3 regions of the Rossellomorea sp. NRS-1567 genome follow, and region 2 is predicted to be linked to each of the others. Evidence: riboswitches for the same ligand, from Rfam matches in the RefSeq annotation. Region 2 holds a riboswitch; each other region holds the start of a gene.

Region 1 (6,654 bases), on a different contig from region 2:
GCAAAATCAGCTGGTACAACAATTTATGATATTGGATGAGCATAGAGAAAGAGCGATCGATGAAGCCGTTCAGCTTTGTTTGAATGAGCAGCCGTTTACAACGGATGCCATTAATCAAGTGACGAATGAAATCAACGTCCTTGCCCGTCAAGGTGTCGTTCCACAGAGAAAGCTTGTCACAATTGAAATGGTGAAGGAATATGCAGCTAAAATAAATGAACCAGGTTTTAGTTGATTCATTTCATTAGCGAGTGTCAGACTCCACATAAAAAGACCTTGAAACGGCTAACCCAAATTAATGGTAGGCGTGTCAGGGTCTTTTACTTTGAATGCTGGAATTTAAGCTTTTAATGCGCTATTCCACCCATCATAAACAAATACAGGTTGTGTACCAATTTCAGCACGTTCTATGACAACATAGTTTTTATGTGACACGACAGTTTGATCATCCGGTAAATCCAGCTTCTTCGCAACATCCTGGTCCATTTTAACAATGACCGTGTTTTCTCTAAGGGTAGTAACCACACCATTGATTACATGTTTCTTTCTTTTGAATTGAACGGTATCTCCAAGGTTTGCATTATCTTTTGAGTACACGAATGTATTTTCCAATTTAATATCCCCTTTTCAAATAATGTAATATGTTTCTTTTCTAGTTTATATAATTGAGAGAATTTTCTAATAATATTATTCTAACTGGTATTTATATAATTTTCAATGAATACTTATCCTTCTTCTACCACAATTCATGTTTTTCAAAACCTTTTAAGAAAACTTTTTTGTTTGCTTATTCTTTCTCCCTCATTATATCAATTGGCTACCATTATAGGAAAATCCTTCCTTTTAATATTTTTTTACAAAAAACGAGACTGGGACAAAACTAAAAAACCACGATATAAAGACGAAAATTAGTAGTGTAGGTTCTTAATACCGCTATTGATTTCCGTGCAAGACTACGCTTTCCGCGGGTAGCGCGTGAGCCTCCTCGGCAAGCCTGCGGGAAGAAAAGCGGAGGGGCTTTGTTCAGAGGCGGGTGGCATAAGGCGAAGCGGCCACGAAGGCGTTCTTTGCCTTCTTGGACGGTTTGACTTATGACATGTGCCTCTAAGCCCCGGAGCTGGACGGGTCTCACATTAGCTACTTTTCCCGCAGGAGTCTTCGTCTTGCACTCCAATCAACCGCTGGAAAGAGCTAAAATCATATGTACCGTAAATAAATAAAAAACCCGAACAAATCTGCCTACTAAAAAGCAGAATAGTTCGGGTTTTACTTAGACTAAAACACTTTTGTCCCAACCTCGCTTTGATGTATTAATAAGCGAGTGCATTTTTCTTTTCTTCTTTCATGAGGACAAAGCAAAGGAAAATACCTAATAGGGATAGGACTGCGAAGAATAAGTACACCGTGTAAATGGAGTACGTTTCATAGATAAAGCCGCCAACAAAGGTACTGAACCAATTCCCCAGTCCGTTTCCGATTGCTGAATATACCGTAACGGCTGTTGCTGTAATGTGGGAAGGCGTGATTTCTTTGATGTAGCGCAGGCCGGCTGGGATGAACAAGCCAATGGCAAGACCTTGCATGACAGCCGATGAATAGACAAGCCACAGGCTAGGTTCTGTAAAGTAAAAGAGCCAGCGGAGCATAGATGCAGCACCTGCCAAGGCAGCGACTGTTAACAAACCGAATTTATCTATCCATCCACCGGCGACCCTCATAAAGGGAACCTCCGATAACACTGCAATCAGGAACGCGAGACCAATTCCCGCATATGTTCCTCCTGAATCTTCTACAAATAATCCGAAATACACATTATTTGCTAGATTCGGACCGAACACTAAGAAAGTGACCGATAAAAAGATGAGGAACTTTTTCATCGTGAATAATTCCTTCATTCCTGCCTTTAAATCAAGCTTTGCTGCCGCTCTCTCTTTCGGAAACCGGAAGGAAAGGAATCCGGAGAGAACTAAACAGATAAAGAAAGAGTAAAAAATGATGGTAGGCCCGATAAATCCTTCTGAAAGTCTTCCCATTATAAAGACTGCTATACCAAAGCCCAAAGAACCGAACAAACGGATATTTCCGTAGTTATACCGGACCTTACTTGTATACTTCAAGCTGATACTATCGGAAACGGGAATGATCGCACTTTGGAAAATGGCAACTAGAATGGCCACGATAAGGAGTCCATAGTAAAAGTCCATAAACAAGTAACCGAGTGCAAAGATTCCCGCCACTAAAGAGGTTAAACCAAGAACCACGGTGGGACGATTGGTCGTGTCACTCACCATTCCCCAAATTGGCTGGAAGAAAATCATCATGATGGGACCTACAGACATGATCGTTCCAATCTGATAGCCATTTAACCCCACGCTTTCGCTCAAATACACACTGAGTAAGGGATATAAACTACCAACACCGAAGAACGTTAATAAGTAAAATCCTTGTAAAGTAAAAATTTGATTTCGTACTGTTCTTTCCACTACCGTATCCCCCAAGATGTTTTTTGTCTTCCTTATAGTAGACCTTGAACGTTCAATTGTCTATGAGTTTATGCCTTATTATGGATAAAGTCATGCTTTTTTAGATTTTCTGGTGCCGGGAAGGAATGTATCGTCCAGCTACGGCGGCTAGTCCCTCGAGGTCATAAGCCAATAACGACAAAAAGGCAAAAAGCGCCTTTCCGCCGTTCTTGTCTTATGCTTGTCGGGACTGAACGAGCCGCCTCCGCTTTTGTTTCATCCAGCTACGGCGGCTAGTCCCTCGAGGTCATAAGCCAATAACGACAAAAAGGCAAAAAGCGCCTTTCCGCCGTTCTTGTCTTATGCTTGTCGGGACTGAACGAGCCGCCTCCGCTTTTGTTTCAGAAAAATTTCCCGTTTGACTTTTTCGAGTAAACCCTTTAAAGTATGGAAGTATATTTTAAATCAACTAAATACGATATTCTTCTTATCCAGAGAGACGGAGGGACTGGCCCTGCGATGTCTCGGCAGCGGACTCATATTGAGTGCTGTGCCACATCCAGCAAGCGAAATGCTTGAAAGATAAGAGGAGTGTTTCGTTCTTTTGAAACCTCTTCTTATTCCGGAAGAGGTTTTTTGTATTTTAGTAAATTGGACGACAAAGGAGTGTTAGGAATGAATCAAGAAAAAGGAAATCTATTGGCGTTACTGCCTTTGATCATATTTGTTTCTCTGTTCCTTGGAGCAGGCATCATTTCAGGAGACTTTTATGCCTTTCCTGTACTAGTATCAATTGTCATCGCATCCGTTGTAGGTCTGTTGATGAACCGAAAAGAGACGTTAACGGCTAAGATTGAGCGTTTTGCTAAAGGATCCGGTCACCCTGATATCATGATCATGGTCTTTATCTTCCTGTTAGCGGGAGCGTTTTCCGGAGTAGCTGAAAAGATGGGAGCCGTTGATTCAACTGTAAACTTCGCCCTATCCGTGCTGCCTGGTAACTTGATCATTGTGGGATTATTTATTATCGCTGCTTTCATTTCGTTATCAATGGGTACATCCATGGGAACGATCGCAGCACTCGCGCCAATCGGTGTCGGGATTAGTTCAGGTACAGATATTTCTATGCCCCTTGCCATGGCGACCGTCATTGGAGGAGCGATGTTCGGAGATAACTTATCGTTCATTTCAGATACGACCATTGCAGCTGTTCGTACACAGAAAACGGAAATGAAAGATAAATTTAAAGTCAACTTCTTCATTGTATTACCTGCCGCAATTGTGACAATGGTGATTCTCCTTGTTCTTACTATGGGGAATCAATCTACTGTCGGAGCGGAAAGCTTTAATTGGATTAAAATTCTGCCTTACCTTGGAGTTATCATCGGTGCTCTTGCAGGATTAAATGTGTTTGTCGTTTTGTTAGGCGGAATTGTTTTAGCTGGAATCATTGGATTCATCGATGGAAGCTTTACTCCAGCCAGTTATTTCGGTAGCGTGGCCGATGGAATGACAGGAATGGCAGAGATTGTGATCCTTTCCGTGCTGATCGGCGGGGTTGTCGAACTTATCCGTCATAACGGCGGGATTCAGGCTTTACTTTATCACGCCACTCGCAAAATCAAGTCTCCTCAGGGAGCACAGCTTGCTACTGCAGGATTAGTGAGTTCTACTAACCTGTGCACAGCAAACAACACAATTTCAATCATTATTGCCGGCCCGCTTGCTAAATCGATTAGTGAAAACTATGGGGTGGATGCCCGTAAATCAGCCAGTATCCTTGATATTTTCTCTTGTTCGATTCAAGGATTAATCCCTTACGGAGCACAGGCCCTGTTAGTGGCTGAAGTCGCAGGCATTTCACCAATCAGCATCATCCCATATGCCTTCTACCCGATCTTGATTGCTGTTTGCGGTCTGATTGCCATTCGATTTGCACTACCGAAATTCACACGCAAATCTGCACCGGAAGCAAACCCGGTTCGATCTTAATAGATGAATTTAGAGAGACAAATCCTTTGGGGTTTGTCTCTTTTTTTGATAAGAAAAAAGCAGATTCCGTTTCCGGTAACCTGCTTTCTTTTTATAACAAATCATTTACATGATACAGCTTACCACTTTCAATTTCGCTTTCTGTTACAAGTTTAACCAGTGCACTTGCGACCGTATCGGTTTCACGAAGCATTCCTTCCTCTTTATAGCGCTGGAAGGATTCGACATCGGCAAAGGCTTCTTTAGAGGAGGAACGGATTTCACCTTGCATATCTGTATCCATGACACCAGGGCTGAAGGCAATCACTTGATGTCGGCTATGCTTTTTAGAAAGCTCTAAGCTTACGGTTTCTGTCAGCATATTCACTCCGGCTTTGGTTGCGCAGTAAGTACTCCAGCCATATACAGGGCGACTTCCAGCTCCTGAGCTGATATTGATCATGATCATCTTCGAGTCAGAACCCCGGGCTGCTTTTATCATCTCATTGGTAGCGATCATGGGAGATAGTAAATTCACATGCACACTCGTTTCAAGAGCTTGATTTTCTACTTCACCCGACGGATTGATTGGTGTCACCACACCGGCGTTTTGGACAACATAGACTCTGGTAGGTTTATATCCAAATACTTTTGCTCCCACTTCACGAAAGACCGCTTCTGTTTCTCCTGATTGTGCAAGATCACACGATAGGAAGTCATAAGATACCTCTTTTTCCCCGGCAAGCTTTTGCAGTCTTTCATTATCTGACCTGGAAACATTGATCAAACCTATGCCTTTTTCAATAAATAGCTTGGCAATCGATTCACCTAATCCTCTTGTTGCTCCCGTCACAATTGCATAATCCATATGGAATCATCTCCTTCTTACCTTCTGATTATAAGGGAGAGTCTTCTTATAACAAATAAATAAGCATTGAATTAACGGAAGATTTACAAAGTGGCGGTTGCCCAGCTAAGTGAAAAGGCACACCATCAAGGCATACTCTCATCAATCAAATGATATTCAGGGATTAAATCTGACAGTGGGACAATGGAAGCTTTTTTCTCATAAAGAGGAAGAAACTCTTCAAGCATGGTGGCAACCTTGATTCCTGTGACCCCGACATGACCTATGGCAATGGTTGAAGTGTCACTATCTAATTCTTTAGAAAGGAGCTTGGCTTGCTTTCCGATATGCTGGATGGTATAGACATCATCAAAGAATAATTCGTTCTCAAGATAGGGCACATCCAATTCCTTCGCAAGCTTCGGAATGACACTCTTTCCTGTTGTTTTACTATCAAGATAAAATAACCCCTTTTCCTTGCATACCTCTAAAACGATTCTCATGACCCTCTCATTGGCAGTGGCCCTTGAGCCCATATGGTGATTGACTCCTACTGCATAGGGAACCTCTTTGATCGCCTTTTCTACTCTTTTACGGATTTCGTCATTTGAAAGCGAAGTGGTAATTGCCCCGGGTCCAAGCCAGCTTGCTTTCCCGGACATCGGTTCCATTGGAAGGTGTACGATGACCTCATGGCCCCGACCATGTGCCTTTTCCGCATCTTCCAGTGTTGTTGGCAGAAAGGGCATAACTGCAATTGTCAAGGTAACCGGTAAGTTCAGAATTTCTTCTGTTCCCTTCATGTCGTTTCCTAAATCATCAATAACGATCGCGAGTTCATTATGATGGGCTGGAAGGGGCAGGATGTTTCTTGCAGAAGATGAAGCATGAAAAAAGAACGTCAATAGTAAACAGAAGAACAGGATTCTCATCTTTCATCACTCCTTTTTCTTTATCATGTCCATTTTGAGGAGTATATACGAAAGAGGTCCGTCCCTGATGAGAGCGTAAATAAAGGCAGGAAGCTTATTCTCGCTTCCTGCCTTCTTAGTTTATGAGGTCCGTCCCTCATCCCAGCCTTTGGTGGGGCGGTCGCTGGGGTAGCCGTGGGTTTGGCGGTACGTTTTTCTTTGGGTGGTAAAGTCCCACCAGTTTTTGGTGGAGGATGGGTGGTTGGCGTGATGGACGACACACCTGAGGGAGTCTTCTACGCAGGGGTCCATCCAGACGCCGTATTTCTTTTCCAATTCTATAATCAGGTCTTCTCCCTTTTCGTTCTTAATGGCCTCATAAGAATAGAAACCAAGATCTTCAACGACGTTATGCGCCATATTCGGTCCGATTGACGGAATTCGTTGAAATATGGACATGCCG
Region 2 (6,654 bases):
TGCTGTACTAACGTCACAGCCTGACTCATGACCGCTCCGCCTCCGAATGCAGCGGTTACTCCGATTGCTTCAAGGATTTCTTCTTCTGAACATCCTTGATCCAGGCATCCTTTTGTGTGGTAGATTATGCAATATTCATCCTGGGAATATAGGCTGATACCTAACGCAATCAACTGCTTTTCTTTTTTAGTAAGAACTCCTTCTCGAAAGCAGTGCTCAGTGAACGCATTGTACTGCTCGGCCAGCTCAGGCATTTTTTCCGTAAAGATTCCAAGTCCCATTTTATAATCATGAAGGGCAGCTTCTGTTGTATTTCTTGGTTCCATCTGCATTTCATTCAGCTCCATTTCTTAAATAGATTCATCGAAAATAGTATGAACCAATAAGGAAATGATTATGTTAAAAATTTGGAGAAGACCTTACAATGAAAAAAACCCGATTCTGTACAGTGACAGAATCAGGTTTGCTCACTTTATTCACTTACCGGCACAACGGCTCCATCCCATTCTTCATTGATGAAGTCCTGGATTTCTTTCGAACGCAGTGCTTCCACTAGCGCTTTAACTTCCTCTTTGTTTTCATCACCTTTGTTCACTGCAATCACATTCACATAAGGAGAGTTACTATCTTCAATGGCAATTGAATCTTCAAGGGGTTTCAACCCTGCATCAATGGCATAGTTAGAGTTGATGACAACCGCGTCCCCTTCTTCGTTTTCATACATTTGTGGAAGAAGAGCTGCTTCGTACTCATAATCAAATTGAAGGTTTCTAGGGTTTTCCTTGATGTCTTCAAGTTGGGCTTGCGTATTTTCCACCCCATCCTTTAAGGTGATGAGTCCTTTTTTCTCTAATAATGTAAGGATACGTCCATGATCCGATACAGAGTTACTCATTAAGATCGTAGCGCCTTCAGGAAGCTCCTCGAGAGATTTGTGTTTTTTCGAATAAACACCGATCGGCTCAATATGAATTCCCCCTGCATTGACAAAATCATATTCATTTTCCTTCATTTGCAAGTCCATATAAGGAGTGGTTTGGAAATAGTTTGCGTCAATATCCCCATTATCCAAATCTTTATTAGGGAGGATATAGTCTTGATACGTCTCAATTTGCAAGTCGATCCCTTTTTCTTCTAAGACAGGCTTCACTTGTTCAAGGATTTCAGCGTGTGGAATATTAGAAGCTCCTACTACCAATTCCTTTTCGTCATTTCCGGAACCTGAATCACTCCCACATGCTGCCAAGCCAAAAATACTAGTTGCTGCTATAACTCCTGCTACCCATTTTTTCATTTCATTTCTCTCCTTTTATCGTTTATCTAATTTATTTGTAAAGAAATCACCCAGTATCTGAATCGCAAACACAATGAGTAAAATCATAATGGTTGCGGCGATCGTCACGTCTTCCCTGCTTCGTTGGAAGCCATCTAAATAAGCTAAGTTACCAAGTCCACCTGCTCCGATGACCCCGGCCATTGCCGTGTATCCAACAAGGGCGATGGCTGTCACCGTAATCCCTGAAATCAAAGCCGGCATGGATTCTGGTATCAGTACTTTCCATATAATTGTGCTCGTCTTCGCCCCCATCGCTTTCGCGGCTTCGATGACGCCTTTGTTCACTTCTCTTAAAGCAATTTCTACCATGCGGGCATAAAACGGAGCAGCCCCGATGATCAGTGCCGGCAGAGCTGCATTCGCTCCACGGATTGTGTCCAATAAAAACTTGGTGAACGGAATTAACAACACGATCAAAATAATGAATGGAATTGATCTGAACACATTTACAACTGCACTTGTAATCGTATATGTCAGTTTGTTATCCCATAGATTTTCCTTAGAAGTAAGGAAGAGCAAAATCCCAAGGATCATTCCGAGTACAAAGGTAATCAATACAGACATCCCGGTCATATACAGGGTTTCGAGGGTTGCTTCCCACATCTTCTCCCAATCTACATTTGGAAATAAGTTTTCAATCATCCTCTCAACACCTCCACTTGAACCAGTTGCGTTTGAGCAAATGCCAATGCACCATTAATGGTTTGTTCCTCCCCGTCAAGGTGAACAAATAACGTTCCATAGGCACCTTTTTGGGTTTGGGAGATTTGTCCTTGCAGGATGTTTACATCTAAGTCAAACTTTCTTATCAGCGCAGTGATGAGCGGCTGCTCAGTTGATTCACCTACAAAAGTAAATTTCAGTACTTTTCCATTAGGATATTGCGTCAATAGGTGATCAATGGTTTGATCCGTTTCCTTTACTTGCGAGACTTCTCTTACGAAACGCTTGGTCACTTGCTCTTGTGGATTTCGGAACACTTCCAATACATCCCCGAGTTCCACGACTTTTCCCTGTTCCATGACTGCGACACGATGACAGATCTTTTGAATCACGTGCATTTCATGAGTGATCAGGACTATCGTCAGCCCTAAGCGTTTATTAATATCCACCAATAGATCAAGGATAGAATCGGTTGTTTGTGGATCTAGAGCGGAAGTAGCTTCATCACATAGAAGGACATCAGGATTGTTCGCAAGCGATCTGGCAATCCCCACCCGTTGTTTCTGTCCGCCGCTCAGTTGAGACGGATAGGCATCTCCTCTGCCTTCCAATCCTACAAGCTTCAATAATTCATTGGCTCTTTGGACTCTCTCTTTCTTTGATACTCCAGCAATTTCTAACGGAAACTGGATATTTTCTAATACAGTACGAGACCAGAGGAGATTAAAGTGTTGAAAAATCATCCCTATTGACTGTCTTGCTTCCCGAAGCTTTTTACCCTTTACTTGGGAAACGATTTGTCCGTTCACGTCCACTATTCCATCTGTAGGAACTTCAAGACCATTAAGCATGCGGATCAGCGTACTCTTACCTGCCCCACTATAGCCAATCACTCCAAAAATTTCTCCTTGGGCAATCTCGATATTGACGCCATCAACGGCTGAAATCGGACCTGATTTGGATTGATAGATTTTCTTCACATCTGAAATGGTAATCATGTTGTATTCCACCTTCTTTCGGAGTAAAACGACCTGTTTAATCAGAATTATAGTTGTACTTATCTGATGTTTCCTGCTCCTTTTTCTGAAGCAATAAAAAATGCCTTCCTGCGATAAGCAGAAAGGCATAATCATATAGGACTATCCTTTCTCTCATCTTTCAAAGCAAATGCTTTGAGTGAATTGGCACCATTTCAATTTTCATTGACGGTTGCCGGGCTTCATAGGGCACGTCCCTCCACCTCTCTTAATAAGAGTTAAGTATATTATTTAATTATTTGGAATAGTTAAAGACTCTGAAAATTTGCTACAAGAGAGATTCTATCACCGGATATAGTGTGTGTCAATTATTTTTTCTCCTCGCTGGTTAAACTTCAATCGGCTCTTTTTCTCTGGATCTCGTTAGCCAAAGGACCGACTCCACAAATAAGAGTGGACGATACCCTCCCCTTATAGCCAGTAATCCTTCCTCAATCAGTTGAGACAACCGTTCTTCCCCCGAAAGTAGAGAAACCAGTGTTTCCTCCACCCCTTCAATGACGAAATGAGCGTCACCACTTAAATCGTCTAATAAAGCGCACCTCTTACTCGAAATAATAATGCCGTACACGTCACTTCCACAATCAAAATGAAGAATAAATGGGTTGTCTGGAAATAAGAGTCGTAAGTGATATCTTGAATGACACTGATCTACTAATCCCTCTAAATATATTCGCATGATTACCCTCCCAGTGAAACTTCTATATAATAACAATTCCACTTTTAGGTATTTTCCCCTTCAATACTTTCTCGACATGTTTTGAACCGGTGCACCTTATTTGTCGAACAGTAAGAATTTGGATGATGTCTAGTCAAAATATGATGCCCTTCGCAACATTTCCCGAGAAATATGTCTTCGTTTGTAGAAAGAAAATCGTTCTAAAATTGGATTTCATGAGGAAATAGGTGAAATCAGACAAATAAAAAAGACCTTCTCCTTAAAGGTCTCTTATCCCTCTAACTATCCGCGGTCTTGTTTAGGGTTTCATATAAAAATGGCACGGATTGAAAGGCATAAATCCTTTCCTGTTCGACACCATCCTTAAATAAAAGCAGGCAGGGTACACTTTCGATGGATTGCTCTTCTGCAAATTGGGGCAAGTAATTCAAGTTGGACTTGGTAAAATGAAAGGATTGTGGAAGCTTCTCCACTACGTCAATCATCTTGCTTGCAACCTGACAGGTACCACACATCGGTGTATAAAGATAAACAGCTTCGAACGCATGTTTTTCAATCAATTGTTTTAAAGTTTCGGTACTACTTACCTCAATCAAAACTAAATCATCCTTTTTCCTAGAAATTCTTTATGAACGTCTATATTGGCTCCTATAAGCACTGACGCCAGGTGATACTCCGGTGCTGCGGCCACTTCCTTGTACATACGATCAATATACAAATGTTCAGCTTCTGGAAACTCACGTTTAAATTGCTTGCGTAGTTTTTCACCTGCATCATCAGCATCTACTAATATATAGACATCCCTTTCCAATAAAGCATCAATGAGTTCGTCCATTTTTGTAATGCTAATGGTCCCGTTTGTGCAAATAATTTCAATCGGTTCTTTGATGATACCTCTTACTTTACGTTTGTCCGTTGTTCCTTCGACAATGATTACTTTTTCGTCAAGTTCCATCATGATCATCACCTTATCTTTCATAAATAAGATTACGATAGTATATTCAAATAACAAGAGATGATGTCCACTTTCTACTTGTATTTTCTCATGTTTATAAAAAAAAGTGCAAGTGGTTTGCCTAAATCATCTATTTATACAAATGGTGCCAGATCCATAAATGAATCTGGCACCACTAGCCTCTCTAACACCAGCCACCCTCATCACAATCAGTGTATCTTGCTTGATCGCCTTCTGTGGAAGTGTAGCTTTGATAAATTTTATTTTCTTTTGCTTCAAAATTCGGCTCCATGGTTATTCCGTCAAGAGGCAGAGCCATTCTGCCGATCGGCTGATTATCCAAATATAGTTCTACTTCACCATCTTTAAGTTTTCCTGTCACTCTATTGGTTACATCTAATTTCTTAGGCTCAAGCACCATTTGTGTTCATCCTTTCTTTGTGAAAAAACGTCTACTCATATGGTACCCAAAATAAAAAACAAAACACCTTGAGAAATTCTCAAGGTGCCTCTGAAGATATTATCCTTCATTAATCATTTCATCATACTGTTCAGCTGTCATAAGCTTGTCTACTTCTCCAGCTTCTGTTGGTTCAACAACGATCATCCATGCTTTTTCATAAGGTGATTCGTTCACGAATTCAGGGCTATCAGATAGCTCTTCATTCACTTCTACCACCTTACCCGATACAGGTGCATATAGCTCAGAAACGGTTTTAACCGACTCAACACTACCGAATGGCTCGTCCGCTTTGATTTCATCTCCAACCTCTGGTAACTCAACGAATACGATATCGCCCAGTTCAGATTGTGCAAATGATGTGATTCCAACGCGTAGATTTTCCCCTTCAACTTTGACCCACTCATGTTCTTCTGAATAACGAAGTTCTTTCGGTGTACTCATTCTCTATCCCTCCAAATGCTAGTTATACAACCTAATATTGACACACTTTTCATTGAAAAAGCAAGAAAACTAAGTGTGAATAATGAAACTTTTTCATCGTCCATGATCTGGTAATCAAAGACCTATTTTTACTTCCAGGTTTCTTCAAAGGTTTCTTCCTTGAACCCAACTGTCACCTTGTTCCCATCCGTTGTGATTGGGCGCTTGATCAGCATCCCGTCTGTGGAAAGGATTTCTAATAATTCCTCATCTGAAGCTGAGTTCACTTTATCTTTCAAGCCTAGTTCACGATACTTTTTACCACTTGTATTGAAGAACTTTTTAAGAGGTAAACCGCTCTTTTCATATAGGCTTTTGAGCTCATCCTTTGACGGTGGGTTTTCGGCAATATGTATTTCATTCAATGCTATATCTTGATCTTCAAGCCACTTCTTTGCTTTCCGGCACGTACCACACGTTGGATACGAATAAAAAGTCAACGACATCATTCCACCACCTTTCATTATGATCCTGGATGAAGCATGGCTCCATCCAGCATTCTGTAATGACGAATCTATCTCTACATTCGACAATATTCATTATTATCCTTCTTTTGTGAAACATTACTCACATTGTTTTTCAACCGTCTCAACCAGTTCCTTCAAAAGGAGGGTTGCATTATCCAATTCAAGAGAATAGAATCGCTGCGTCCCCTTTTGCTCTAATGAAACTAATTGCTGATCTCTCAGGATCTTTAGATGGTGAGAAACAGCGGGGCGCGATAATGTTAGGTTTTCAGTAATTTGATTGACCGTAAGAGGTTCTTGTTCGGCAAGAAGTAATATTATGTCCTGACGATAAGGATCACTGAGTGCTTGAAATAATGGAATGCAAGCACGAAATGTATCGATTGCTTTTTGACCCATAGTCTTCTCCCTTCAAACTCATTCACATTCAATTATACCCGTTCTTGGACTTTACGAACAATATTTGTGACCATTTTCCTCGGCATAAAACGGATGGATTGAGTCAGCATTCTGTTTTTAAGACCTGGGATGATAACGGTTTTGTTCTTCATCATCATTTGGTTATACCCCTCTT
Region 3 (6,654 bases), on a different contig from region 2:
AAGATACATGATGGGCATGAAATGAAAGAACTATCTTATGGAGTGGCAGCGGCTTGGTTAGCATTAGGTTTGAATCCTGATCGAGCGATCTTTTATCGTCAATCTGATGTACCTGAGATCTTTGAATTAAGCTGGATCCTGTCTTGTTTTGCACCGAAAGGATTAATGAACCGGGCCCATGCATATAAATCAATGGTTGAAGAAAATTATTCCGCCGGCAGGGAGATGGATGCGGGCGTCAACGTGGGCTTATTCACTTATCCTATATTAATGGCGGCGGATATCCTTCTTTTCCAAACGGAACTGGTTCCTGTCGGAAAAGATCAAATTCAGCATGTTGAAATTGCAAGAGACATAGCAGAAAACTTTAATAAGCTATATGGAGAAACATTTATTCTTCCTGAATATGTCATACAGGAAGAAACATCCGTTCTACCGGGACTCGATGGACGGAAAATGAGTAAAAGCTATAACAACACCATTCCATTATTTGAAGAACCAAAAAAACTCCAAAAACTAATCAATAAAATCAAAACAGATTCTTCACCTCCTGAAGAGCCTAAGGATCCTGAAACATCCGTCTTATTCTCTCTTTATAAAGAATTTGCAACCTCCGATCAAGTTGAAGAAATGAGAAGGAGATTTCAAGAAGGAATAGGCTGGGGAGAAGCGAAAAAAGAGCTATTCCAAGTAATGAATTCATTTATCGAGAAACCAAGATCGAAATATGAAGAACTGATGGCCTCCCCCCATATGCTGGATGTCATCTTACAAAATGGAGCAAAAAAAGCACGGGAAAAAACAATCCCATTCATGAAAGAGATTAAAAGTAAAATAGGGATTTATCATTGAAATAAAAAATGTTGATGAAGCGTAAAATGAATATTTTTTATTCAGATAATTCATAATTCTCATTGACATTTCTTCTTCTTTATTATAAGTTATGGGAAAGTTATTTTTCACAAAATCAAATAGTTTCTTATCAAGAGAGGTAGAGGGACTGGCCCGAAGACACCTCAGCAACCAGCCGCGAGTTTTGGTATGGTGCTAATTCCAGCAAGTTGATGTCAACTTGGACGATAAGAGGGAGAACGAACGTACAAAACCTTCTTATTTTCATTAAGAAGGTTTTTTTGTTTTTTCCCTTTTCGTATTCAAGATAGAAAAGGAGAGAAGAATGTTGAAAAAGCATATTGATACAATACTTGTCCAGGCGGGAAATCGGAAAGATCCTTCAACAGGTGCTGTGAGCTTGCCCATTCATTTATCGACTGCCTATGAACATAAGGGGATTGGCCAATCGACAGGCTATGATTACACAAGGACTGGAAATCCAACCCGCACCACCTTGGAAGACACCCTCACTCAATTGGAGGAAGGTCACAGAGGGTTTGCCTTCAGCTCGGGGATGGCAGCGATTCAGGCAATCCTTAGCTTATTTTCCAGCGGGGATGAATTGATTGTTTCGAAAGACCTATACGGCGGGAGCTACCGTTTATTCGTGCAGTATGAAGCACAATATAGTATCAAATTTCATTTCGTCGATACAAGTGATGTTGGCTCCATAGAAGAACAAATTTCTAACAGAACAAAGGCCATTTTTGTTGAAACCCCAACCAATCCATTGATGAATGAAGCAGATATTTCTGAGATTGCCGGCATTGCTAAGGCCAACGGGTTGCTCTTAATTGTCGATAATACCTTCTATACACCTGTTCTACAAAAGCCGCTCGCTGAAGGCGCAGACATTGTCATTCACAGCGCCACGAAATACTTAGGGGGCCATAATGATGTATTGGCCGGTGTTGTGGTCGTAAACACAGAAGAGTTGTCGGGGAAAATCTACACCATTCAAAATTCAATCGGAGCGGTTCTCGCCCCTTTTGATTGTTGGCTCTTATTAAGAGGGATGAAAACCCTTAGTCTCAGAATGGCTCAGCACGAAAAAAACGCAAGAAAATTAGCGGAGTATCTTGATGCCCATGAATGTGTAACAGACGTTTTATATCCGGGAAAAGGCGGCATGCTTTCCTTTCGTATCGCAAAGGAAGAATGGGTTGCTCCATTTCTCCAACACTTAAAAGTTATTACGTTTGCTGAAAGTTTGGGAGGGGTGGAAAGTTTTATCACCTATCCCGCTACCCAAACACATGCAGACATTCCTGAAGAAGAACGGAAAAGGCTTGGTATCTGCAACAGACTCCTGCGGTTTTCTGTAGGAATTGAATTTATTGATGACCTGATTGAAGACCTAGAGAATGTTTTTCAACAATTGGAAAAAGAGGTGCTTACGTATGAGTAAAAAACCATTTTCACTTCAGACGTCACTCATTCATTCTCACGGAGTTGATAAAGAAACAGGAGCGGTCTCTACACCGCTTCATCATGCTACGACCTTTCATCAACAGGATTTTGATCAATATGGAACGTATGATTACAGCCGTTCGGGAAATCCAACGAGGGAAACCGTTGAAGAAACGATCGCTGAATTAGAAGGCGGGGTAAGGGGCTTTGCCTTTTCATCCGGAATGGCGGCAATCTCAACAAGCTTCTTATTATTGTCCAGTGGAGATCATGTTCTCGTATCAGAAGAAGTGTACGGTGGAACATACAGAATGATTACCGAGGTCCTCACTAAGTTTGGGATTGCATACTCATTTGTGAACATGAAGGATCTACATGAAGTGGCTTGTTCAATTAAGCACAATACGAAAGTGATTTATATGGAGACGCCATCCAATCCGCTTCTGAATATCACCGATATTGAAGGAGTCGTAAAACTTGCCAAGGCGAATGGATGTTTAACGTTTCTTGATAATACATTCATGACTCCCCTCCTGCAAAGACCGATCAGTCTAGGTGTGGATGTTGTCCTGCACAGTGCCACGAAGTTTCTTGCCGGACATAGTGATGTCTTGGCAGGGCTTGCCGTAACGGGAAATGAGGAGATTGCCAGGAAACTTGCTTTCTTGCAGAATTCGTTTGGTGCTGTCCTCGGTGTTCAGGATTGCTGGCTGCTCTTAAGAGGGCTGAAAACACTGCATGTACGATTGAAGGAATCATCAGAATCGGCTTATAAGATTGCGACCTTCTTAGAAAAAAGAAAGGAAGTAGAAGAAGTGTATTACCCAGGATTAAGCTATCATCCCGGTCGTGAAATTCAAGTTCGACAAGCAGAGGGTCCTGGAGCGGTTCTTTCCTTCCGATTAAAAGGGGAAGAAGAAGTGAAGCAACTCATACAAAATTTAAACATTCCCGTGTTCGCCGTAAGTTTAGGAGCTGTTGAATCCATCCTATCCTATCCATCAAGGATGTCACATGCTTCCATGCCAAAAGCAGAACGGGAAAGAAGAGGTATTACAGATGGTTTATTACGATTATCAGTAGGACTTGAAAACGTGGATGAATTGATTAAAGATCTTCAAAACGGATTAGATAGTATACAAAAGATCAATCGAAACAACGTGATTAATTTATAAAAAAGGAGGGAATGTCATGACGCCGTTGCTGGAAGCACTGAAAGAGAGAATCTTAATTGCAGATGGTGCGATTGGAACGTTGTTGTATTCATATGGAGTGGACAGATGCTTTGAAGAGCTGAATCTTTCTCACCCAAATGAAGTGTTGAAAGTCCATAAAGAGTATATTGATGCAGGAGCTGATATCATTCAGACCAATACGTATGGAGCCAATTATCAAAAGCTTTCCAGATACGGATTGGAGGATTCGGTTAAGGAAATAAATACAGCTGCAGTGCGTCTGGCAAGAAAAGCCGCGGGTGAAAACACCTATATTCTGGGCACCATCGGGGGAATCAGGGGCATTAAACAAAATGTGTCGCTGGAAGAAATCAAAAGAAGCTTTCGGGAACAGCTATACTGTTTATTACTAGAGGGTGTAGATGGCATTCTGCTTGAAACCTATTATGATTTCGAAGAATTAACCACTGTATTAAACATTACTAAACGTGAAGCAGACATTCCTATCATTGCTCAAGTTTCTTTACATGAAACGGGAGTTCTTCAAAATGGAATGGAGATAAAAGACGCTCTTCAACAATTAGAGTTATTGGGGGCCGATGTTGTCGGCATCAATTGCCGCATGGGTCCATTTCATATGGTGAACTCATTAGAGGAAGTTCCATTACCAAAAAGGGCATTTCTATCCGTCTATCCCAATGCCAGTCTGCCAAACTATGAAGAAGGTCGATTCTATTACTCTGCTGAGCCTGATTACTTTGGAGATATAAGCAACGAATTGCGACTGCAAGGTGCAAGAATCATTGGGGGATGCTGTGGGACCACACCTGATCACATTCGTTCTGTAGGAAGCAGGTTAAAAAGCCGGGAGCCAGTGAAAGAAAAAGTGGTGAAAACAAAAAAGGTTGTTCAGTTATCGTCACCTTCTATCAAGGGAAGCTTGCTGCATGAGCAAGTAAGGAAAAAGAAAACGATCATTGTTGAACTCGATCCACCAAAGCATCTCGACACGAAGCTGTTCTTCCAAGGGGCTGAGGCATTAAAGGAAGCTGGAATTGACGCACTCACGCTTGCAGACAACCCGTTAGCATCGCCTCGTATTAGTAATGACGCCATTGGCAGCCTGGTAAGCTCAAAATTTGATCTTACGCCTTTAGTTCACATCACTTGTCGGGATCGAAACCTGATTGGACTTCAATCCCATTTAATGGGATTACACACGTTAGGAATACACAATATATTAGCGATTACGGGGGATCCGGCCAAGATTGGAGATTTTCCCGGGGCAGCATCCGTTTATGATTTATCTTCTCTTGAACTCATTGAATTGATTAAACAGAATAATGAGGGGATATCCTTCTCCGGTAAATCACTCCGGGAACGCACTCAATTTTCAGTAGGTGCAGCTTTTAATCCGAATTTCCGTCATTTAGACGCTTCTGTCAAAAGGCTTGAAAAGAAAAAGAATGCCGGAGCTGACTATTTCATTTCTCAACCGATCTTTGGGAAAGAACAGCTGATTCAAGTACATGAAGCTACGAAGCATTTAGATGTTCCGATCTTTATCGGAATCATGCCGTTAATCAGCTCAAGAAATGCAGAGTTTCTCCATCATGAAGTACCGGGAATCAATGTGCCGGAAGAAACAAGACAAAGAATGAAGGAAGCGGGAAGTGATCCCGTTATTGCAAGGGCTGTCGGAATGGAGATAGCAAAAGACTTACTTGATACAGCAATAGATCTGTTTAATGGAATTTACCTTATCACACCTTTTGTCAGGTACGATATGAGCATTGAACTGATTCATCATATACAAGAGAAAACCATCACAGAAAGAGAGGTTCCCTATGGCCATCACTTTGTTTGAAGAACAGCTAAGGAAAAAAATACTCGTACTCGATGGAGCAATGGGAACGATGCTTCAACAAGCGAATTTATCACCGGAGGATTTTGGTGGAGAAGAGCTTGAAGGATGTAATGAAAACCTGGTTTTAACATCGCCGAAGGTAATCTATCAGATCCACCTGGAATATTTAAAAGCCGGAGCTGATGTGATTGAAACGAATACCTTTGGTGCAACCCCCATCGTACTGGACGAATATGATTTAGGCTATAAAGCATACGAAATCAATAAAGTAGCCGCTGAAATCGCTAAAAAAGCTGTAGAAGATGTCTCAACCTCCGAGTGGCCAAGGTTTGTTGCAGGATCTCTGGGTCCCACTACCAAAACCTTATCTGTTACAGGAGGGGTAAGCTTCGAAGTGTTAGTAGACAACTATCGTGTTCAAGCAGAAGGTCTTCTCGATGGAGGAGTTGATGTACTGCTGCTTGAAACGAGCCAGGATGCGTTAAATGTAAAAGCAGCAAATCTCGGAATTCGAAGTGCTTTTGAATCCAGGGGGAAAGAAATCCCCATTTTGTTATCCGGGACCATTGAGCCAATGGGCACTACACTCGCCGGACAGACAATCGAGGCATTTTATTTATCACTTGAACATTTAAATCCTTTGGTCGTTGGTCTAAACTGCGCAACAGGACCTGAATTTATGCGTGACCATATCCGTTCCTTATCGAGTTTAGCCACTACCTATGTAAGCTGTTATCCGAATGCAGGACTTCCTGATGAAGAGGGAAATTACAATGAGACCGCAGATTCTCTCAGTATAAAGATGAAGGGTTTTGCCGAGAAAGGCTGGCTGAATCTTGTTGGAGGGTGCTGTGGAACGACACCGGAGCATATTCGTGCCCTTTCAGAAGTGGTGAAGGGATTACCTCCCCGTCAACCCAATGAGTCTCACCCTCATGCGGTGTCAGGAATTGAAGCGTTCGTCTATGAGGATGCAGACAGAAGACCGATTCTCGTCGGAGAACGGACGAATGTCATCGGTTCACGTAAATTTAAACGATTGATTGCAGAGAATAAAATAGAAGAAGCGTCAGAGATTGCAAGAGCACAGGTTAAAAATGGAGCTCAGGTGATCGATATATGCCTTGCAGATCCCGATCGTGAAGAAGTAGAAGATATGAATGTATTCATACAAGAAGTGGTAAAAAAAGTAAAAGTTCCTCTTGTCATTGATTCAACGGATGAGAAAGTGCTTGAGACCGCTTTAAAATATTCTCAAGGGAAAGTGATCATTAACTCGATTAATCTTGAAGACGGAGAAGAGCGGTT

The links. Region 2 has a riboswitch for S-adenosylmethionine ahead of ACIFOD_RS09400 (methionine ABC transporter ATP-binding protein). Riboswitches for the same ligand answer to the same signal wherever they lie in the genome.
Region 1: it holds a riboswitch for S-adenosylmethionine, as region 2 does, so the genes downstream of both, ACIFOD_RS04215 (Na+/H+ antiporter NhaC family protein) here and ACIFOD_RS09400 (methionine ABC transporter ATP-binding protein) in region 2, are expected to answer to the same signal.
Region 3: it holds a riboswitch for S-adenosylmethionine, as region 2 does, so the genes downstream of both, ACIFOD_RS10835 (methionine biosynthesis PLP-dependent protein) here and ACIFOD_RS09400 (methionine ABC transporter ATP-binding protein) in region 2, are expected to answer to the same signal.

What each region holds. Positions count from the first base shown of each region.
Region 1 is NZ_JBITPL010000006.1:48,569-55,222, forward strand. It holds gene ACIFOD_RS04200 (YpbS family protein) at 1-235, shown strand, start outside; gene ACIFOD_RS04205 (DUF2187 family protein) at 340-612, opposite strand; gene ACIFOD_RS04210 (MFS transporter) at 1,311-2,483, opposite strand; SAM riboswitch class I at 2,947-3,051, shown strand; gene ACIFOD_RS04215 (Na+/H+ antiporter NhaC family protein) at 3,138-4,454, shown strand; gene ACIFOD_RS04220 ((S)-benzoin forming benzil reductase) at 4,546-5,301, opposite strand; gene ACIFOD_RS04225 (divergent polysaccharide deacetylase family protein) at 5,427-6,212, opposite strand; gene ACIFOD_RS04230 (helix-hairpin-helix domain-containing protein) at 6,333-6,654, opposite strand, start outside.
Region 2 is NZ_JBITPL010000014.1:295,220-301,873, reverse strand. It holds gene ACIFOD_RS09415 (carboxymuconolactone decarboxylase family protein) at 1-332, opposite strand, end outside; gene ACIFOD_RS09410 (MetQ/NlpA family ABC transporter substrate-binding protein) at 473-1,294, opposite strand; gene ACIFOD_RS09405 (methionine ABC transporter permease) at 1,310-1,978, opposite strand; gene ACIFOD_RS09400 (methionine ABC transporter ATP-binding protein) at 1,975-2,997, opposite strand; SAM riboswitch class I at 3,148-3,254, opposite strand; gene ACIFOD_RS09395 (hypothetical protein) at 3,365-3,715, opposite strand; gene ACIFOD_RS09390 (thioredoxin family protein) at 3,994-4,308, opposite strand; gene ACIFOD_RS09385 (toprim domain-containing protein) at 4,314-4,673, opposite strand; gene ACIFOD_RS09380 (YusG family protein) at 4,855-5,091, opposite strand; gene gcvH (glycine cleavage system protein GcvH) at 5,191-5,574, opposite strand; gene ACIFOD_RS09370 (arsenate reductase family protein) at 5,703-6,059, opposite strand; gene ACIFOD_RS09365 (ArsR/SmtB family transcription factor) at 6,177-6,479, opposite strand; gene ACIFOD_RS09360 (SDR family NAD(P)-dependent oxidoreductase) at 6,512-6,654, opposite strand, start outside.
Region 3 is NZ_JBITPL010000015.1:290,816-297,469, forward strand. It holds gene ACIFOD_RS10830 (tryptophan--tRNA ligase) at 1-852, shown strand, start outside; SAM riboswitch class I at 977-1,086, shown strand; gene ACIFOD_RS10835 (methionine biosynthesis PLP-dependent protein) at 1,178-2,302, shown strand; gene metC (cystathionine beta-lyase) at 2,295-3,479, shown strand; gene ACIFOD_RS10845 (bifunctional homocysteine S-methyltransferase/methylenetetrahydrofolate reductase) at 3,496-5,346, shown strand; gene metH (methionine synthase) at 5,327-6,654, shown strand, end outside.